4 regions of the Paenibacillus sp. FSL R5-0928 genome follow, and region 1 is predicted to be linked to each of the others. Evidence: riboswitches for the same ligand, from Rfam matches in the RefSeq annotation. Region 1 holds a riboswitch; each other region holds the start of a gene.
The links. A riboswitch is a leader RNA that binds a small molecule or an ion and turns the genes downstream of it on or off. The one in region 1 is predicted to bind cyclic di-AMP.

Region 1 (3,453 bases):
CGAGGGACAGTTCAGCTTGAATACGGACCCTGCGATACGCACTTGGTTATGGATGCTTCTGGCGCTTGTTGTCTTGCGACTTCTGCTTTCCCCTTTCATAAGGGCAGGATTGCTGCATGAGCTCCACCAGGAGCGAAAGGGCGAGCGTGGACTGTTCTTTTTCCCTGGCATGAAGATCTATGGACTACCTGTCTTAGTCTTTAGCCTAATCGAATGGGTGCTGACCCTGCTGCCGCTTTACTGGCTTGCTCCAAAAATGTACGGGCTGTTCTTATCCTCTTTGTTTAACTACGCTTTGTTACTTCATTTAGTACCATACGTATTGGCATGGCTTATATATATTTTTATCGTGCGCCTGTTTCTTCTATATATGCAGTTTGGTTACACCGGCGGTACAGGAATGTTCTCCTCACTGATCATCTGCTTGCGGTCACTGATTCCTGCTATAGGTGTTTCCATTGTACTTGGGGCGGGAGGCCTGCTCTTACTGCTAGTGTGCGGACTGACGGGTCTGTTCTGTCCCGGCCTACCGGCACTTATAATACGGCAAATCTCACCACTACCTTCTACGCTCTTAAAAATGTGGGGAATCTCTGCACAATATCATCTATGGCGTAGCAAAGCATTTCCACAATAAATCAACCTTATTTGACATAATAAAAAGGTCCCAATTCCTGTATTCAGGAGCTGGGACTTTTTCTCATTACGGATAACTTAAGAGTATTTGCAAAATCGTAAAAGCTCTGTTACAATAAGTCCTGTGCTATTAGTAACAATTTTGTAATCAATTGAAACGATTCCTACATAACTAAATGTATTTATCGTAAGTGTAACTGTCGAAACGTCATTCTCTGGTGCTTAACACGCCTAATTCCTTTGCACCGGGAAGTGGGGGAACCATATTTTGGGTGAATTGATCTCGCTTTACAGGGATCATAGGGAATCTTCTACCGAACCCTTAAGCTAACCTCGCAGGCCTTGGAAGGAGTACATCTTTTGAAAAGACATAATTTAAGAAAAAAATGCGTCGCTGCGGCGCTAGGACTTGTAATGGCATTATCTATTGGTGGAGGAAGCGCCTTTGCCGACTCTAAAATGGACTCTGTAATCTCAAAGACTATTGGAGTTGCCTATAAAACCGGAGGTACAAGCACTGCCGGATTTGATTGCTCTGGATTTACAAAGTATGTATTCAAGAATGTGGGTCTTACTTTACCTCGTACATCAAAAGCTCAATATAGCGTTGGAACTGCTGTATCCAAAAGCAATCTGCGTTCTGGTGATCTAGTGTTCTTTAACACACTTGGCAATGGAGTATCCCATGTCGGCATTTATGTTGGAAACGGAAAATTCGCACAATCGTCCTCTTCGCGTGGAGTGACCATCACTTCACTCAGTCAGGCCTACTGGGCCAATCGTTATGTTGGCGCTAAAAGAGTAATGAGTACTTCAGCTTATCAAGCTGTAGCCTTCGATTGAAACCTTCCTCACAACTATAACCTCACAATTACAACTATATGAACCTGAATCTGATTATGCCCGTAATCAAATTCGGGTTTTTCTTTATTCCATAATATATTTTTACACTATTAGAGCCCAATTGAAACACGTTTATTTGATAAAAATTGCAATTATATTAAAAATTAGGTCATTATTAACGCTTACATATGCCTTTCTACCGTAAAAATTCCAATTTTTCTGCATTAATATGTTAAAAACGATTGCCAAGCGGCTTTCTGTTTGTTACAATTAGCGCAGTGAGATTTTAGTAACATTTTTGTAATCATTAAGTTGTTATTTACAAAGGTTTTGTCATGTATTGATTACAAGCTAATCCTAATCAACAGTATGAGCCGAGTTTCCTAACTATTAGGAAAACGGGGGAACCAACTTTGGGTGAATTGACCTCCATTATATAGAGGGGTCATAGGGGACCTTCAACCGAACCCTTAAGCTAACCTCGTAGGCATTTGGAAGGGGTATACACTTTTGAAGAAGAAGTTAGCAGCAGCAGTACTAAGCTTTTCCATCATCCTCACCATCGGAGCAGGAAGCGCTTTCGCAGATTCCAAAATGGATAAAGTGATTGACAAGGCCATCGGTACTAAATACGTATCCGGCGGTATATCCACTAACGGATTTGATTGCTCCGGATTTACAATGTATGTGTTTGATAAGATTGGCATTAACCTTCCACACCAATCAGGTTCCCAATATCAAATGGGCACAGCAATCTCCCGTGATGATATAAGAGCCGGAGATCTTGTATTCTTCAATACAAGTGGCAAAGGTGTCTCCCATGTCGGCATTTATGTCGGTGAAGGTAAGTTCGCACACGCTTCTACCTCACGCGGTGTTACGATTAGCTCTCTGAGTGATAGCTACTACGTGAAACGCTACGTTGGTGCCAAGCGCATTATGAGCACAGACGCTTACCAATCGGTTGCTGCTGAATCGGAAGACAATGATGATGTGCAATAAATAACGTACATAGGCTCTTTTCCAAGGTACTCTTGGAGGAGAGCTTGTTTTTTTGTCTTATTACTTATTTACCCCTCTCATAATTTGTAAAACATTCCCCCTCATATAAAGTTTCTGAGTCGAACCTCCCCCATTTTGTATATAATTAGTAATATAGCAATGTCCTCGTGAAAGGAGATCGTTGACCTTATGATAAATCCCTCGGTAACTTTTCATGTTGTTCCTATGGAGGCAATTCACGGAGAAGCTATTTGTAAGTGGAGCTATACGCCCCCATATAATATTTATGGCTGGATGCCGTGGGAGCAGATGCAGGCTCTTGGCATCGAGTTTGGTGATCCGCAGCTCCGGGAGGAACAATATATCTCCATATTAAATGAAAATGAGGTTTTGTGCGGATTCGCACAGTTGTTCCCGATGGAAGGAGTCGTCCGTTTAGGAGTTGGGATGCGCCCCGATCTATGCGGCCATGGTTTAGGCAAACTATTCGTAGATGCCATCGTCCAGACAGCCTTGAATCGTTATCCTGATCGTGAGATAGATCTGGAAGTCCTGACCTGGAACCAACGCGCCATTCGAACTTATCAAAAATGTGGATTTACGATTACAGATACGTATGAACGCCGCACACCTACAGGAGACAAACCTTTTTATTGCATGGTCTATGACAAATGATATTAAATACCAGATATTTCATAAGAATGATTGTATTCTCGTTCATTTTTTTGTCACAAACCCTATGATAACGCTTCACCATAAGCTATAATGTAGGGAGCAGCTTACATAGAAGGGACGAATTGGGATGCAGAAATGGATCATGAGCGGTTTGTTTTTTGCCGCCTGTGCCTTTGCGGTAGTACTCATGTTTACACTTCCGGGTAAAGAAGAGGTAGCAGAAGAAAATAAGCCCACGATGCCGGTAGTTCAACTGGACGCGGCAAAGGCAGAAGCAACCGTGAAAGCCAGCTGTAT
Region 2 (3,453 bases), 1.2 Mb from region 1:
CGCAGGAATGGAGAGATCGGATCAATACGTATTTTTACCGCAAGAGCGGAATTGAGGATCTTAAAGGCAGAAAGATTTATTAGATTTCGAATCGAGGGATGATGATAGTGAGCCTCACGATTAGAGCGATTCTGGAAGATTTAATGGGAACTGTGGAACAGGTAGAAGGCACTGTCGATATTCTGAACCCAGGGGAACCGGAAACTGAAGTCACAGGGATTATTACGGCCTTCTCTGCCACACAAAATGTTGTGGAGCAAGCAATAGCGTTAGGAGCCAATTTGCTGATCACGCATGAAGGTGTATTTTATAGCCATCATGCGGCGAGCGAGTGGTTAGAAGGTGATCCGGTTTATCATGCGAAAAAAAGTCTGATCGAACATTCCCAAATTGCTATTTTTCGTTATCATGATTATTGGCATCGGCAAAAGCCGGATGGAATTATGGTGGGTTTACTGCGAGAACTAGATTGGTCCGCATACGTGGAAGAGCAGCAAGCAGCTGCTACGATTCTCACTATTCCTGCTATGACTGTACTGGAAGCTGCTCAATATATTAAAAGTAAGCTAGGGATCTCTTATGTACGCGCTGCCGGTGACCTGTCTCTGTCCTGCAAACGCGTAGGGATATTAGTAGGTTACAGAGGAGGCGGGACGATGGCTATTCCGCATTTTAATGATCACAATCTTGATTTAATTATTGCTGGAGAGGGACCAGAGTGGGAGACTCCGGAATATGTGCGGGATGCAGGGCACCAAGGCAGATCTAAAGCGCTCATCATGTTAGGTCATGCGGAGAGTGAAGCGCCGGGGATGAAATATTTAGCTGAAATCTTAGCAGACAAATATCCCATGCTTTCTAACCGGTTCATTGCTGAACAACCCATCTATCAGATGGTTTAATCTGGGGAAATAAAGAGTACGGAATAAATAAACATATTATGGAGAAAATGAAGGGAAACAGGTCACTGAGAAAGGAGTGTTTCAATGGAAATTCCTTTGGAGGCTGATGAAGTATTAAGTCGGATCAAAAAGCTGCAAAGCGACGGAAGCTCGATCAGTAAAAAACAAGTAAAGCAGAGCGATCCTGAGCTTATGAGAAGTGCGCTGTTCTTTTTTCCAAGCTGGGAGCATGCATTGAAAAACGCCGATCTTTTGTAGCCATAGTATTGTAAGAGGAAGCTAAGTGGACAGGGGAATACCTCTGATTCTGCTTAGCTTTTTTCATATCTCCAGTGAAAAGGATGGCCTTTATATAGAAAGTACTGGTGTTTTAACCTCCGTTTGGCTTGGTTCAGAGCCATTTTCTTAAATAAAACGAGTAAACAAGAGCAAAAGAAAGAGAAAATGAAGAGTATGCTCAATATGAAATGAAAAGCATTGCTTTCAACATTATTTTGACCAGAGCCCTCCTTTACAAGCAAACCTTACAAGAGTATGATTCATCTCAGAACTGACAATTATCTTAAATTTACAATTACATAAGCAATCCGCTTAATTTCCGTTTCTGGAAAGCGGGGGAACCAACAACTGGCAGCCGATGTGAGAGTCGGCACTGGTTATGGGGTGAATCCTGTTCCGGGTGCATAACATGCATCCCTGCAGGTAGGGCAACTCTCACTGCCCGAATCCGACAGCTAACCTCGTAAGCGTATGGAGAGAGGATGAATGGCGTGTTTAGTGATGAATAGCCACAGAGAATCCCTCTGTGGTTTTTTGCTGCGTTTTTAAGCAGATATAGACGTAGAATTTATTATGAAAGAGGTGTTACCTTTGCCTATCGCTAAACTGAACGGAACTTCGCTCTATTATGAAATCAATGGAACTGGCACTCCGGTTGTGTTTATCCATGGACATGGATTAACACACAGTATGTTCAAACCACAGCTGGAGTATTTTTCCGATAAATATAAAGTGATTTTGTGCGATTTACGGGGGAATGGCAAGTCTGGTAAACTGCTGGAGGCCCCACATGAGATTATTGAGACGCAATGTCTGGATTTGATTATGCTGTTGAATGACCTAGGTATTCGTGAAGCAGTTTTTGTAGGAATCGCCTATGGTGGCTTAGTCGTTCAGCATATTGCCAAACAATATCCTGAGCGTGTGAAAGCCATTGTGGTCGCGGATAGCTTCTGTAGGACTCACGGATCAACAATTGTAGGGAAAATACAAACTATGGCAGCATATTGCAGTTTGCTAATGTATTATCTCCCAAGCGAGCTGGTGTTGCCTTCGATTCGGATGATGTACCGAGAGCGCTGGAGTCTGGCCTACAATGAGATTAGAAGAGGGCTGCTGGACAAACGTCCCCGGGAGCTATATCGGCAAAGACTGGCTACAAGCCATGTTGATTACACCAGATGCTTAAAGGCTTTTAAACGTCCTGCTTTATGTATTGTAGGGGACTTTAATGAATTTGGAGTGAATTGTATGAAGGAAATGGTGTCTCAGCTGCCACATGCGCAGTTGGCGATTATTCCGAACGCATTAGATCCAAGTAATCTATGCCAGCCGGAGCAATTCAATGCGATTCTTCAACGTTTCTTAGAGAAGCAGCAGGGCAGTCAGCAGATTAGCTGATCTATAGGGAGACCTTTACAAGCGAAGCGTTTAAGTGGAAAAAGGCGTCCCATAGCCAGGGAGCATGAGCTGGCTATGGGACGTCTTTCTGGGTAGAACTTTAGGGGATTCTCCCTAAAGTGAAGGGGATTATGGCTTCTAGCACGTGAATTAGGGAAATTCTCCCTAAAGTGATAGAGAGCATGGCTCCTAGAACGTGGATTAGGGAAATTCTCCCTAAAGTGAAGGGAATTATGGCTCCTAGAACGTGGATTAGGGAAATCCTCCCTAATAATAGGGTGTTTTTAGCCATAAATGGGTATTTGCAAGAATTTTTAGGGAGGATTTCCCTAAAAACCTTATTTTAAAGCGATTATCGATGAATATTAGGGAGGATTTCCCTAATATAATGGATATCTAACTAAAGGCTGGCTCATCAGTAGTGAAATCTACGAATGAGCCAGCCTTTGGTATTTTACTAACCGGTGGATGTTGAACATTTACAAGCATATTGTACCTAGAACGCCACTTAATGTCCCTACCCTACCACAGCATCAAATATAGTTCACCCGACGTGGGAAAGAACAGTAGTCTCTAAGTAGTGAAGGTAAGAGTATAGAAGGGGCGTAGTAAGCGTCTCACCCGACATGGGAAAGAACAGTAGACTCTAAGTAGTGAAGGTAAGAGTATAGAAGGGGCGTAGTAAGCGTCTCACCCGACATGGGAAAGAACAGTAGACCCTAAGTAGTGATGGTAAGAGTATGGAGGGAGGCGTAGTAAGCAGCGCATCAGACGTGGGAAAGAACGGTAGACCCTAAGTAGTGATGGTAAGTGTATAGAAGGGGCGTAATAAGCTGCTGACCCGACGTGGGAGAGAACGGTAGACCCTAAG
Region 3 (3,453 bases), 1.3 Mb from region 1:
CAGCAAATTGGGCGTCACCAGCTGGTGTGCCACACGAATCCCCATATCCCGCTCCGGAAAAATAACCCGATCAACCCCCAGCCGCGACAGAGCGCGGCCATGAAGGATGGAGATTGCCTTAGCCACCACTTGCTTAACTCCAATCTCCTTCAACAAAATGGCCGCCAGAATGCTTCTCTCCATATTGTCACCAATCGCAACAATCCCACAATCAAAGTTCCGTACACCAAGCGAGCGCATAATTCCCTCATCTGTAGCATCTGCTACTACCGTATGCGTCAGTTGATCGCTCATTTCCTCCACGCGTTCTTCATGGTGGTCAATGCCGAGCACCTCGTAGCCCATTTCCATCAGCTCAAGCGCCAGGCTTGAACCGAAGCGACCTAAGCCGATTACTACAAATTGCTGTGCTTTCATTTCTAATTAACTCCTATCCAATAATTATTTTACCTTCAGGATACTTATACAGTGGTTTACCCTGTTTGGGACCGAGTGCATACGCCAAGGTTAGTGGACCTAGCCGACCTGCAAACATCGTCAGACAGAGTAGAATCTTACCGATCGCTGACAGTTCCGGAGTTAGCCCCATAGTCAGTCCTACCGTAGCAAAGGCGGAGGTCGTCTCAAACAAGATTGCCAAGAAATTACTGTCTTCAGTTGTGGAGAGTATCATCGACACAGAGGCAATTAACAACAAAGCCAGCAGTGTGATCGTTAATGCCTTGTAGATGCGCTCTTGAGCCAGCCGATAACGGAACAACACAACATCTTCCCGTCCACGCAGCATAGCAATAACAGCACCAATCATCATCGTAAAGGTTGTTGTCTTGATCCCGCCGCCCGTTGAGCCTGGAGAAGCACCAATAAACATAAGAATCACTATAAAAAATTGTGTAGCCTGCCGAAGTCCAGCAATATCTACTGTGTTCGCGCCAGCCGTACGGGGAGATACGGATTGAAAGAAGGCCGATAATATTTTACCGCCAAAATTCAGTGAACCCAGGGTACGAGTGTTAGTAAACTCGAATATAAAAATAACCAAAGCTCCGATCAGAATCAGCCCTGTACTGGTGGACAGGACAACTTTACTATGTAGAGACAGCCTGCGGGTTACCCGAAACTCCACCAGATCTGACATTACAATAAAACCAATCCCGCCGGAGACAATCAGAAACATCACAATAATATTCACAAGCGGATCATAAACATAATCAGTTAAACTGCGAAAATCCCCAAAAATATCGAACCCCGCATTATTAAACATAGACACCGCATGAAATATGCCATAATAAATCGCTTTTCCCAACGGCATATCAAAAGCCCAGCGAATAGACAGCAGCAAAGCGGCACAGCCTTCTATGACAAGAGAATATATAAGGACTCTCCGGATCAGTCGCACAATTCCTTCCATAGAGCCTTGATTCATGGCTTCCTGTAGGATTAGCCTGTCCCGCAAAGATATTTTACGCTTTAACACCAGTGAAAATAGAGTGGCCATGGTCATAAACCCTAAGCCGCCGATCTGGATTAGGATCATAATTACGGTTTTCCCAAAAATCGTGAACGAAGTTCCGGTATCCAGCACAACAAGCCCTGTTACACAGGTTGCCGAAGTTGAAGTAAATAATGCATCAATAAATTCCACGGAATTCCCGCTTGTGCTTGAAATGGGCAACATAAGCAGCAAGGCCCCTATCAGAATAATCGATGCAAAACCAAGCACCAGTATCTGCGGCGGCGAGAGCTTCAGAAACTTAAATTCAGAAATCCTGCGAAACTGTGAAGCCACTATGCTCACCTTCTTATCAAAAATTCCAACAAAAAAAGCACTGGAAAACCAATGCTAACTTGGTTCCTGCAGTAAATTAGCCTACGAGGTTAGCTGACGGATTCGGACTGTGCAGGCTGCCCTATTCGTTCCCAGAACGAAATTCACCCCTGATGAAAGTGCCATTTATCTTGTATACTCCACTTTTCATCACTTCTTATGGTTCCCCCGTTTTCACCAGAAATTCGGCTACTATACAATTGCATACAAATTATATACGTTATTTAGTGAATTCACAAAGACACAATTAATGCTCATTCACATGAAAAAATGCGGTTTAAAGAGACTGCATCAAAAGGAGTACCTTTTCTCATCACTTTTCCGTGTTTTCCCTGCAATTACACCGATTCTCACCATTCGTACACAAATGAACACGATAAAATTCATGGTATAAATTCACATGACTATTCTATACTATCTCTATTACCCATAAAAAGAACATATAATGTTTTTTGTAACCAGCCAGGCACTAATACTATAATGGAACATAATATTGTCAGTACATAACAAGGAGGCGTTACATGAATCCCGTCGGCCAGCCCATACAGCAACGTGCCCTCTCCAAGAGGCTCATCATCTCGGGCATTATCGGTCTTATTCTATTTATTATGTTTCAGATTTCCCCTTCACTGCTTAGTAGCCCTACAGGTGAAGATACCACCGTCATTAGCAAGGCAGAAGCCCGTGACCAAGCCATATTATTTGCAGAACATAAGCTCAACTACACCGAAGCACCAAACGATCAATGGAATGTACTTTACGAGACGGACTCTTCCTTTTATGGTTATATGTCTCGCGAGAAGCTTGTGGAGGACTACACCAAGAAAAAATTGGATCAAAAATATCCTTTTGATGTCTTTCGTGCAACGCTTACTCCTTCAGCGGAGCAAGAGCCGCAAATCATCGTTGACCTCAATATGTATAACGGTAAGATTGTCGCTTTCTCAAAGGCTGCAAAAGTTGCCTCCGAAGAGGGGTCAGGCATCGCTTCCGTTGGTGCAAAAGAGGACAAGGGAGCTGACCTCACTCTAGCGCAGAAGGAGAATCTTGCTCGTCCTTGGCTTCAGGAATGGGAAGTAAATCCTGCCAAGCTACAAATTGAATCGAATACAGGAAGCCATGGGCTAGTGTATACGGATAGTACTGTTCAGGTCGGCGAATCCTTATTGCACTATTATTTTGATTTCAGTGGAGAGCAGGTATCCAGCTTTAATGCCGGATTCACTGCACCAGCTTGGCATACCTCCTACGTACAAGGACAGACCTCTTTAGCGGAAAAGCTAACATTATTCGGTTACGGTATACCCACACTGATTTTAGGAATTCTGGCACTCGTCTACAGTATTCTTAGAAGAGAGCATACTTCCTTTAAACGTGGAGTATTCCTAAGCTCAGCCTATTTTGTAATCATGATGATCAGCACCTATAATATGCTGCCTGAATCAACAGGCGAAGGGCTAGAAGCACAGATTACCTCTGTCATTATGTTTATCATTTATGCTTTATACAGCCTGCTGATGTCCTCCTTGCTCTACTTCTCTTTAGTGGGCGGCAATGGCCTATGGCGAAAAGAGGGAGGCATGAACCCTTGGCCCCGCGCCAAAGAGCCCGGCTATGGACAATAT
Region 4 (3,453 bases), 3.4 Mb from region 1:
TTGAGCAAACAAGAGAAACGACGGGTAGAACAGGAGCAACAGAAGCAGAAAACGAGAATTTTAGTTATTAGTTCAATAGCTGTAGTAGTTATCATTTTTGTTGGATTGTTTATGTTAGCTTCGAAAGATGCAGCAAAGAATGTCTCTACAGGAGAACCGGTAGAATTCAATTACAGTGAGCTACCTAGGATTGGTAATGAGGATGCACCTGTTAAGCTTGTTGAATTTGGCGATTTCAAATGTCCAGCTTGTTCCCAGTTTGCTGGCTCCATGAAACCGAAAATTGTTCAAGATTTTGTCAACGAGGGAAAAGCAGCTCTTTACTTTGTAAATATGGCTTTCGTTGGTCCTGACTCTGAGACAGCTTCACTAGCTGCATTGTCTGTATACCATCAGAATAAGGATGAATTCTGGAAGTTCTATGATGCTGTATATGCGCAGCAAGGGGATGAGAGCGACGAATGGGCCACTGAGGATTTCTTGATAAGCCTTGCTGAAAAAGAGAAATTAGCGATCGATTACGATCTGTTGCGTAAAGACATCCAAGAGAAAACTTATGCAGATGAGCTGAAGAAAGACATTCAGTTGGCAACTGACGCAGGCGTGACAACTACGCCTTCGCTCTACATTAATGGGGTGAAAACGGCTGAACCTTTCGATATTGAAGCGATTACATCTGAAATTAATACCGCCGCAAAAGCAGTGGAGGCAAAGTGACAAAATTCCTATCTTTTTGCAAGCGTAACTGCCTCTATCTGGCCTGGTTTGTCTCTTTGGTTGCTGTAGCTGGTAGCTTGTATTTAAGTGAAGTCTTGAAATATGAACCTTGTAAGCTTTGCTGGTTTCAGCGGATTTTTATGTATCCGCAGTTATTTTTGTTGGGAATTGCCACTTTCCGTGGAGATAAGCGCATCATTCCTTATGTGCTTCCATTAAGTTTGATTGGTGGCAGTATCTCAATCTATCATTATGCGGAACAGAAGATTCCAGCGTTAAGTAAAGTTCTACCTTGTACAATTGGTGTTCCTTGTAATAAAGATTACTTGAACTACTTCGGATTTATTACGATTCCTTTGTTAGCTTTAATCGCTTTTGCTCTAATTAGTCTCCTTCTTTGGTATGGACGTAAGGAAGAAGAAATGATTGAAGTAGATGCAGAGGAGAGCTTAGGATTTTAGTTTTCGCTTTGGAAGTTACAAAAAAGCTGAAAAGGTATTAAAATCACGGGCTAGAGGGATAATTGAAGATAATGAAAGAGAGCATCCAATAAGACGCTATATTTGAGCTTATTGGATGTTTTTTCATTCTTTTTTCATTTTTTTCAACGCTTTACTGTAGGCACTTTGTAGACTAATATTAGACCTTGTGAGAAGTTGAATATGCGCTGAATTTTCTTAGGAAAAACGGGGGAACCAAACTTGGCATTCATGCCAATGGGGTGAATCGGAACCGGGTCGAACAGACCTGTACCGTAGGGCTATAACCACAGCCCGAATCCGCCAGCTAACCTCGTAAGCAAGGTGGGAAAATGACCATGCATAAGCATGCGGATCATTTCCGTATGCTTATTTTTGTGTCTGCATTTATGAAATCCACCGATGAAAACAGCGCACGGAAATTCCGTTTCAGCTCCCAAAGAAAGGAACTGTATCCACCATGGTAAGCAAGGTAAAACGACTATTGATCGGACGTCCGATGAAGTCGAATGAACTCGATCATGAAAAGTTATCCAAGGTTAAAGCACTGGCTGTCCTGTCTTCTGATGCGCTCTCGTCTGTAGCCTACGGAACGGAACAAATACTGATTGTACTGGTGGCTGCCGGGTTTACTGCCATCTGGTATTCCCTGCCAATTGCATTAGCCGTATTGGGCCTGCTGGCCATCCTGATTTTATCCTATCGGCAGACGATTTTTGCTTATCCGCAAGGAGGCGGAGCTTATATCGTAGCCAAGAGCAATCTTGGTATTCCGACAGGGCTGCTCGCTGGGGGTTCATTATTGGTGGATTACATTCTTACCGTAGCGGTTAGTGCCTCGGCAGGGACGGATGCGATCACATCGGCTTTTCCAAGTCTTCATAATCATACTGTTCTCATCGCTGTATCTGTTATCGTTCTATTAACAATCATTAATCTTCGCGGAGTGACTGAATCGGCTTCGTTCATCGCAATTCCAGTGTATTTGTTTGTGGTTTCGATTGTTGTTCTGATTATCTCCGGTATCGTTAAATATGCAATGGGTGGCGCGCATGCGAATGTTCCTGAAATAGGCAGCGCCGTATCTAATGTAAGTTTGTTTCTACTATTAAAAGCGTTTAGCTCTGGTTGTTCAGCCCTAACGGGGGTTGAGGCCGTATCTAATGCGATCCCAAACTTTAAAGCACCGGCTGAGAAGAATGCAGCCAAGACGCTAATGATCATGGGACTTATCCTTGGCTTTATGTTTACCGGAATCACTGTGCTGGCGTATTGGTATGGTATTGTGCCAGATGAAAAGGCTACGGTTGTCTCTCAGATCGCTGAATCGACCTTTGGCCGTGGCGGATTGTACTTTTTCATTCAAGGGATTACAGCAGTGATTTTGTTCTTGGCAGCTAATACAGCATATTCAGCGTTTCCGCTGCTTGCCTTTATGTTTGCAAAAGATAAATATCTGCCACATGCATTTATGGTCCGTGGTGACCGCCTGGGCTTCTCAAATGGCATTATTTTTCTAGGAGTTATGTCTATCATACTTGTGGCTGCATTCCATGGGAATACGGAAGGTTTGATTCCACTTTATGCGGTAGGCGTGTTCATTCCTTTTACCTTATCCCAACTGGGGATGATGGTGCATTGGATCAAAACAAGACCTGCTGGATGGGTGAAAAGATTTGTTGTAAATACCATCGGTATGTTGACTACATTGACGATTACGCTTATATTTATCATTACTAAATTCTCGAGCGTATGGATGGCATTCATTTTCTTACCTGCTGTAATGTTCGTGTTCCACCGTATTCATAAGCACTATTTGAACACTGCGGATCAACTGCGTATATGTCCGGCTACTGATAAACCTATAATTAAAGGAAGTACTGTAGTTGTTCCTGTTGCAGGGGTTACACGTGCCGTATTACATTCCATCAGCTATGCGAAGTCTCTAACAGATAATGTTGTTGCTGTGTATGTAGGCTTTGATGAAGAAGACATTCATAAGATGGAGCAACGGTGGGAGGAATGGAATCCAGGCGTACGCCTGATTGTACTTCGCTCCAGATATCGTAGTATCATTCGTCCGTTAGTGAAGTTTATCGATACGGTTGAGTGGAAGACAGCTGCGACGGATCACATCACGATTCTGATTCCACAGTTTATTACCAAACATTGGTGGCAAGCCGTGCTTCATAATCAGACCAGCTTTTTAATCCGCTCGTATCTAATGAATCAAAAGGACGTTGTAGTAGCGACTGTC

Region 2: another riboswitch for cyclic di-AMP. It lies ahead of MKZ16_RS27670 (alpha/beta hydrolase); the one in region 1 lies ahead of MKZ16_RS00540 (C40 family peptidase).
Region 3: another riboswitch for cyclic di-AMP. It lies ahead of MKZ16_RS26980 (TrkH family potassium uptake protein); the one in region 1 lies ahead of MKZ16_RS00540 (C40 family peptidase).
Region 4: another riboswitch for cyclic di-AMP. It lies ahead of MKZ16_RS17365 (APC family permease); the one in region 1 lies ahead of MKZ16_RS00540 (C40 family peptidase).

The regions. Positions count from the first base shown of each region.
Region 1 is NZ_CP150225.1:112,344-115,796, reverse strand. It holds gene MKZ16_RS00550 (hypothetical protein) at 1-637, shown strand, start outside; cyclic di-AMP (ydaO/yuaA leader) riboswitch at 855-993, shown strand; gene MKZ16_RS00545 (C40 family peptidase) at 1,051-1,479, shown strand; cyclic di-AMP (ydaO/yuaA leader) riboswitch at 1,842-1,984, shown strand; gene MKZ16_RS00540 (C40 family peptidase) at 2,029-2,481, shown strand; gene MKZ16_RS00535 (GNAT family N-acetyltransferase) at 2,671-3,156, shown strand; gene MKZ16_RS00530 (cytochrome c) at 3,284-3,453, shown strand, end outside.
Region 2 is NZ_CP150225.1:6,123,849-6,127,301, reverse strand. It holds gene MKZ16_RS27685 (alpha-glucuronidase family glycosyl hydrolase) at 1-83, shown strand, start outside; gene MKZ16_RS27680 (Nif3-like dinuclear metal center hexameric protein) at 144-902, shown strand; gene MKZ16_RS27675 (hypothetical protein) at 987-1,160, shown strand; cyclic di-AMP (ydaO/yuaA leader) riboswitch at 1,481-1,667, shown strand; gene MKZ16_RS27670 (alpha/beta hydrolase) at 1,755-2,582, shown strand.
Region 3 is NZ_CP150225.1:5,980,315-5,983,767, forward strand. It holds gene MKZ16_RS26975 (TrkA family potassium uptake protein) at 1-417, opposite strand, end outside; gene MKZ16_RS26980 (TrkH family potassium uptake protein) at 431-1,789, opposite strand; cyclic di-AMP (ydaO/yuaA leader) riboswitch at 1,854-2,029, opposite strand; gene MKZ16_RS26985 (CPBP family intramembrane glutamic endopeptidase) at 2,350-3,453, shown strand, end outside.
Region 4 is NZ_CP150225.1:3,878,869-3,882,321, reverse strand. It holds gene MKZ16_RS17375 (DsbA family protein) at 1-717, shown strand; gene MKZ16_RS17370 (disulfide oxidoreductase) at 714-1,178, shown strand; cyclic di-AMP (ydaO/yuaA leader) riboswitch at 1,373-1,532, shown strand; gene MKZ16_RS17365 (APC family permease) at 1,657-3,453, shown strand, end outside.